Regions from separate parts of the Pseudomonas sp. 20P_3.2_Bac5 genome, predicted to be linked through region 1. Evidence: riboswitches for the same ligand, from Rfam matches in the RefSeq annotation. Region 1 holds a riboswitch; each other region holds the start of a gene.
The links. A riboswitch is a leader RNA that binds a small molecule or an ion and turns the genes downstream of it on or off. The one in region 1 is predicted to bind cobalamin.
Positions count from the first base shown of each region.

Region 2: it holds a riboswitch for cobalamin, as region 1 does, so the genes downstream of both, cobO (cob(I)yrinic acid a,c-diamide adenosyltransferase) here and cobW (cobalamin biosynthesis protein CobW) in region 1, are expected to answer to the same signal.
Region 3: it holds a riboswitch for cobalamin, as region 1 does, so the genes downstream of both, NTD88_RS27270 (TonB-dependent receptor) here and cobW (cobalamin biosynthesis protein CobW) in region 1, are expected to answer to the same signal.

Region 1 covers NZ_JANLOA010000009.1:112,748-115,003, forward strand. Annotated here, with positions in the region: gene NTD88_RS01510 (CbtA family protein) at 1-191, opposite strand, end outside; gene NTD88_RS01515 (CbtB-domain containing protein) at 203-385, opposite strand; cobalamin riboswitch at 484-671, opposite strand; cobalamin riboswitch at 728-936, shown strand; gene cobW (cobalamin biosynthesis protein CobW) at 1,032-2,099, shown strand; gene cobN (cobaltochelatase subunit CobN) at 2,103-2,256, shown strand, end outside.
Region 2 covers NZ_JANLOA010000131.1:39,126-41,381, forward strand. Annotated here, with positions in the region: gene NTD88_RS26140 (cobyrinate a,c-diamide synthase) at 1-156, opposite strand, end outside; gene cobO (cob(I)yrinic acid a,c-diamide adenosyltransferase) at 153-764, opposite strand; cobalamin riboswitch at 910-1,131, opposite strand; gene NTD88_RS26150 (hypothetical protein) at 1,283-1,861, shown strand; gene NTD88_RS26155 (PQQ-dependent sugar dehydrogenase) at 1,958-2,256, shown strand, end outside.
Region 3 covers NZ_JANLOA010000135.1:31,186-33,441, reverse strand. Annotated here, with positions in the region: gene NTD88_RS27275 (aldehyde dehydrogenase family protein) at 1-1,075, shown strand, start outside; cobalamin riboswitch at 1,154-1,360, shown strand; gene NTD88_RS27270 (TonB-dependent receptor) at 1,468-2,256, shown strand, end outside.

The DNA of each region.
Region 1 (2,256 bases):
TCGGCGTCGTGATGATGCTCCGCGCCCGCCGCGGCGTCGGCGTGCTCGTGTTCTTGTACGGCCGGGGCCGCGGTTTCATAGGTTTCCGCCTGGAGAATCAGCGGCGCGACCCAGAAGCTTTGCAGCAGGGTCAGCAGCAGTGCGGCCAGCAGGCCGGCGAAGCCTGCGGTGCGAGCGATGCGCATGAACATTCGGGCAGGCCTCAGTGGCAAGGGAAAGCGGCGCTGTGACGGGTATCGTGCGCGGCGTTGTGCACCGCTTCGATGTGCGAGAAGCCGGCGAAGTAGACCAGGCACAGGCCCAGCACCGAGGCGCTGACGGCAGCGACGATGCGCTGGCTGAGGGTGGTCGGGGTGGCGATGGCGTGACTGGCGATGATCGGCATGGCGCTTTCCTCTTGGTGTTGTCGGCAACAGGCAAGCGCGAAGAACCCCTGGCCGGAATCGCCCAGGGGCTGCAACGTCGCCCGCCCACCGCGGGTTTGGTCAATGCTGTTGTTCAGGCCGGTCTCCGGGCTTGCGAGGGCATTTCGCCGTGGCGTCACCTTCCCATGCCCGCAGGCACAGTGGTCTTGACGCTTTCCTCGCTTACCGTTGCGGGGGCAGCACCGGAATTTACCGGTTTCCCGTTTCACCTTGTAACAAAAAGGCACCCAAACGAATCGCGCTAGGAAATCACGCGCGTTGACATCCGTCAATACAGCGGTTGACCGGCTTCGGGGCACTGCGTAGCCTTGCCGGTTCGAGGTTCTCTGGCACGGGCCGGAGCTAAGACGGGAACGCGGTGCGCCTTTTTCAGGCCAGGCCGCGGCTGCCCCCGCAACTGTAAGCGCTGCTCCCATCGACACAGCCACTGCCGAACCGGCGGGAAGGCGTCGATGCCGCCCTGAAGGGCACAGCGCGAGCCAGGAGACCTGCCTCGTTCAGTTTCCGACTTTCAACCGGGCGGGGTGATCCGGTGGCGAACGCGCCCAGGCTGCATGCCTGCGGCTCCCGTCCCGCATGCCCGCCATCCTGCCAAGGGCATCCGACATGAAAACACTGGCCAAACTCCCCGTCACCATCGTTACCGGCTTTCTCGGCTCGGGCAAAACCACCTTGCTGCGGCACATGCTGGACAACGCCCAGGGCCGCCGTATCGCGGTGATCGTCAATGAATTCGGCGAGCTGGGCATCGACGGCGAAATCCTCAAGCAGTGCAGCATCGGCTGTACCGAAGAAGAAGCCTGCGGCCGGGTTTACGAACTGGCCAACGGCTGCCTGTGCTGCACCGTTCAGGAAGAATTCTTCCCGGTCATGCGTGAACTGGTGGCCCGCCGTGGCGACCTCGACCACATCCTGATCGAAACCAGCGGCCTGGCGCTGCCCAAGCCGTTGGTGCAAGCCTTCCAATGGCCGGAAATCCGCAACGCCTGCACCGTTGACGCGGTGATCACTGTGGTCGACAGCCCGGCCGTGGCCGCCGGCACCTTCGCCGCCTTCCCGGAACAGGTCGATGCCCAGCGCAAGCTGGACCCGAATCTGGATCACGAATCCCCGCTGCACGAATTGTTCGCCGACCAACTGGCCAGCGCCGACCTCGTCGTCCTCAACAAGGCCGACCTGATCGCTGCCGATGCCCTGGCCGCCGTGCGCGCCGAAGTGGCTGAAGAGCTGCCGCCTGCCGTGAAGGTGATCGAAGCCAGCAAAGGCGTGCTGCCGCTGGAAGTGCTGCTGGGCCTGGGCGCCGAGTCGGAAGCCCATATCGACGGCCGCCGTACCCACCACGACAGCCATCACGACGATGATGACCACGACGACCACGACCACGACGCCTTCGATTCCATTTCCCTGGAACTGCCCGAAGCCGACGAAGCCCTGCTGCTCGACGCCCTCACCCAGTTGGTGGTGGACAGCGGCATTCTGCGGGTCAAGGGTTTCGCGGCGATTCCCGGCAAGCCGATGCGCCTGCTGATCCAGGGCGTTGGTACGCGCTTCGACAAACACTTCGACCGCGCCTGGCGCAGTGACGAAGCGCGGGTCACGCGCCTGGTGCTGATCGGTCAGGAACTCGACGCCGAGGCGCTGCAAGCCCGTCTGCGCGCGGCCCTGGGCGCCTGATCCATGCACCTGCTGCGGACCCAGCCCGGCGGCTTCGTGCCGGACGACAGCATTGCCGACCTCGGGCAGACTCCCGCCGAGCTGGTGATCCTTTGCAGCGGTGACTCGCACCTGGCGCTGCTGGCGGAAACCGCCCGCGAGCTGCCGGACGACTACC
Region 2 (2,256 bases), on a different contig from region 1:
CATCGGGTCGAGGAAATCCGGGCCGCACTTGAACACCCGGACCTTGCGCCCCTGGTTGCGGTGCAGACGGGCCAGGGCCGCGGTGACGGTGGTCTTGCCCTGGCCGGAAGCCGGCGCGGCGATCAGTACCGCCGGGCAATGCCGGGTGTCGCTCATAGTTCGACGCCCTTCTGGGCACGGATGCCGGCCTGGAAAGCGTGTTTGATCATGCCCATCTCGGTGACGGTGTCGGCCAGTTCGATCATTTCGTCCTTGGCGCCGCGGCCGGTCACGATCACGTGCTGCATCGGCGGGCGGGCCTGCAAGTCGGACAGCACCTGTTCGAGGTCGAGGTAGCCGTGCTTGAGGGCGATGTTCAGCTCATCGAGCACCACGAAGCCGATGCTCGGGTCCTGCAGCAGTTGCCGGGACACCGCCCAGGCCGCTTCGGCGGCGGCGATGTCGCGCTGGCGGTCCTGGGTTTCCCAGGTGAAGCCCTCGCCCATCACGTGATAGCGCACCTCTTCAGGGAAGCGGCGGAAAAACAGCTCTTCGCCGGTGGCGTTGCGCCCCTTGATGAACTGCACCACGCCGCACTGCATGCCGTGGCCGAGGGCCCGGGCGAGCATGCCGAAGGCCGAGCTGCTTTTGCCCTTGCCATTGCCGCTGAGTACCAGCAACAGGCCACATTCATTTGGGGAATTGGCGATGCGCTCGTCGATCACCGCCTTTTTGCGCAGCATGCGCGCCAGGTGGCGTTCGTCACGTTCGGTGGATTCGGTCATCGGGATCTCCGCGGGCCACTGTCGGCGCGGCTTGTCCGCTGGCGCGACAAGGCTGGGGGCATCGACAGATGAAGGGGGTAGTGGCACACGGAACGCGCAGGAGCCGGGCGACGAGGCCCGGAAAACCGCGCATCACCCTCCGTGATGCCGTTGACTGTTTGCAGGCCGGTCTCCGGGCTCATGAGCGGATATTCAGATCCTGGCCGGGCGCCTTCCCGGGTGACGACACCCAGTGGCCATGCGCAGCCTTGACTCATTTACCGTTGCGGGGGCAGCGCCGGAATCGCACGTCTGGCGTGCTCACCGGCTTCCCTGTTTCACCCTGTCGGCCGGCGGGCCACAGAGCACCTGAAACAAGCCGCAAAGGTTAGAGGGTTGGACCCGGAGCGTCAATGAAAGGCGCCCGGTACGAGGCGACCGATGGCGTTTCTGTCGTCTTGTGCAACACTCAGTCGAGTGATATCAAAGTGCCACGGTTTTCCGCTGTACTCGTACAACAATTACGAAAGGAGAGCAGCATGCAAGGCCTGATCATCAACAATCCTCGCCTGGAATTCCTGCGCCCGGCGCTGGAGCGTTGGAGCGAATGCATCGAACGCTTCAACCAGACCCTCGGCGACAACGAAGGGCCTTACTGGCAAGGGCTCCAGGGCAACCTCGGGATCCTCTCGGCGGCCATCTGGCAAGCCGAGCTGGTCACCCTTCAGGATTTCCAGAGCAAGAAGCAACGCGACGAGGGCGAGCGGGATGCTCGCTGCGCCTTGCTGATCGCCAGCCGCGAAGAGTCGGCCTACCTGCATGCCGGCCAGCGCTGGCCGAAGGTCGGCCGGCTGGACCTGAGCGCGGCCTTGCAGGACGTCGGCGCCAGCGCGCGCGCGATCGCTTACCCGAGCCAATTGAAGATCGCCGCGCTGTTCGCCAGCCCGTGCAAGCTCGGCCAGCATGTCAGCCCCGAGGAACTGCAGGACCTGGTGGACGACCTGCAAAAGCACAACGCCTGCGCCATTGCCTGGTGTTTCCCGTATGGCTATCGGAAATTGCATGACGAGTTTGGTCAGTACTATCCGGGCGTGGCCTTGTTGCTGAAGCAAGCCTGAAGATTGTCGGGGCCGCCCGCGGCCCCGACAATTGAACCTCCCTTCTCCGATCCACCTCTGACTCCTTATAAGCACCCGTTCCCCGAGGAGTCGCACATGTCTTCACTACGCATTGCAGTTCTACTGGCGATCACTACCGGCCTGACCGCCTGCGGTGACACCGCCCGGCTCCAGGTCACCGACGGCAGCGGCCCGGCGCCGCAACTGCCGGAACCGAACAAGACCCTGATCCCCACCGTGAACATCGCCCCCGCGGTCGGCTGGCCGAAAGGCGCCAAGCCCGCCGCGGCGCCCGGCACCCAGGTGGCGGCCTTCGCCAGCGGCCTGGACCATCCGCGCTGGCTGTACGTGCTGCCCAACGGCGACGTACTGGTGGCGGAAACCAACGCGCCGCC
Region 3 (2,256 bases), on a different contig from region 1:
TGCCGGTGAAGTGGTGCCGTTCGAAGCCTATGAGGGCTCGGAGTCCCGCCAGGGCTGGTTCACTCGCGAACCGCTGGGGCTGATCGTCGCGATCACGCCTTACAACGACCCGCTGAATCTGGTCGCGCACAAACTGGGCCCGGCGATTGCCGGCGGTAACGCGGTGATCCTCAAACCGTCCGAGCTGGCGCCGTTGTCGGCGTTGAAACTGGTGGAGTGCCTGTCGCAGGCCGGGCTCCCGGACAACGTGGTGACCACCGCCACCGGCGGTGTGGAACTGGGCCGGGCGCTGGTCGAACTGCACGAGGTGCGGATGATTTCCTTCACCGGCGGCTTTGCCACCGGCGAATCCATCGCCCGCAGCGCCGGGCTGAAAAAGCTGGCGATGGACCTGGGCGGCAACGCGCCGGTATTGGTGCTGGAAGACTGCGACCTCGGGCCGACCGTGGAGTCCTGCGTCTCGGGTGCCTTCTGGGCCGCCGGGCAGAACTGCATCGGCACCCAGCGCATCCTGGTGCACCGCGCGATTTATCCGGCGTTCCGCGAACAGTTCGTGGCGCAGTCGCGGGCCTTGAACCTGGGTGACCCGTCGCTTCGCGAAACGGATGTCGGGCCGATGGTCACCGAGCAGGCGGCCTGCCGCACCGAACAATTGGTCGAGGACGCCGTGGCGGACGGTGCCAGGGTGCTTTGTGGCCACCGCCGCGAGGGCGCGCTGTACGCACCTACCGTGCTGGAACAGGTCAGCCACGCCAGCCGGATCTGGCAGCAGGAAGTGTTCGCGCCGGTGGTGATCCTCGAACCGTTCGACCACCTCGACGACGCCGTCGCCCTGGCCAACGCGCCGGAATACAGCCTGCACGCCGGCGTATTCACCCGCGACCTGTCGACCGCGCTGAAGCTGGCCCGGCGCATCGAGGCCGGTGGCGTGATGATCAACGACTCGTCCGACTACCGCTTCGACGCCATGCCATTCGGTGGCTTCAAATACGGCAGCCTCGGACGGGAAGGGGTGCGCTTCGCCTATGAAGACATGACGCAGCCGAAAGTGGTGTGCATCAACGACATGGGCTGAGTCGTCGCGTCGGTGATTGCCGGTCCTGATGCCGGCCACCGACACCTCTGTCGTTGACCGGCTGGCACTTTGATGGTCAACTGCGCGCCTGTTTCAGGTGCCCCATACCGCCGTGTATGGGGTGAAACGGGAAGCCGGTTCGTCACTTTGCTGATCAGTCCGGCGCTGCCCCCGCAACGGTATGCGAGCGAAACATTCGAAAAGCCACTGTGCCCCGCGCATGGGAAGGCGAATGTTTCATGACCCTCGCGAGCCCGGAGACCGGCCTGAAGCATCGTTTGGCAAACCCGCGGTGGGCGGGCGCAGGCCGGTTTCCGTGGGCTGTCGCGCCCGCGATTCCCTATGCGTTGTTCCCTCCGGGATTCTTTCATTCCTGCTTCAAGTGGAACGACATGTCCCGTAATTCCCTGTTCAATTCCTTCTCGGGCACGCTGCTGTGTGCCAGCCTCGCACCTTGCGTATTACTGTCCCTGCCGGCGCACGCCGCGGAAGACGAAAAAGCCCTGTCCCTGCCGGCCACGGCCATCAACGAGGTCGCCGAGCAAAACCCTCAGCCTGACCTGCACACCCCGAGCACCAGCGGTTCGCGCCTGGGGCTGACGCCGCTGGAGACCCCGGCCAGTGTGACCAGCATCAGCGCCGAGCAGATCCTCAAACGCAATAACGCCACCGTGCAGGACGCCGTGACCCGCTCGCCGGGCGTCACCTTCATCGGCACTCCCGGCAACGGCGGCACCGCGCTGTCGGCCCGCGGCTTCACCGGCCACAGCTCGACCATGCAGTTGTATGACGGCACCCGCCTGTATGTCGGCGCCGGCACCGTCACCTTCCCGGTGGACACCTGGGCCGTGGAACGCATCGATGTGCTGCGCGGCCCGGCCTCGGTGCTCTACGGCGAAGGCGCCACGGGCGCGGTGATCAACGTGGTGCCGAAGAAGCCGTTCGAGGGCGAGATCCGCAACCACCTGCGCCTCGGCTATGGCTCGGACGACAAACGCCAGGCCGCGCTGGACAGCGGCGGCTCGCTGACCGACACCCTCAGCTACCGCTTCAACCTGAACCAGCAAGCGAGCAATGGCTGGGTCGATCGCGGCAACTCGGAAAGCATCGCCCTCAGCGGCTCGCTGCGCTGGCAGGCCACCGACGACCTGAGCTTCACCTTCAGCCACGACTACAGCGAC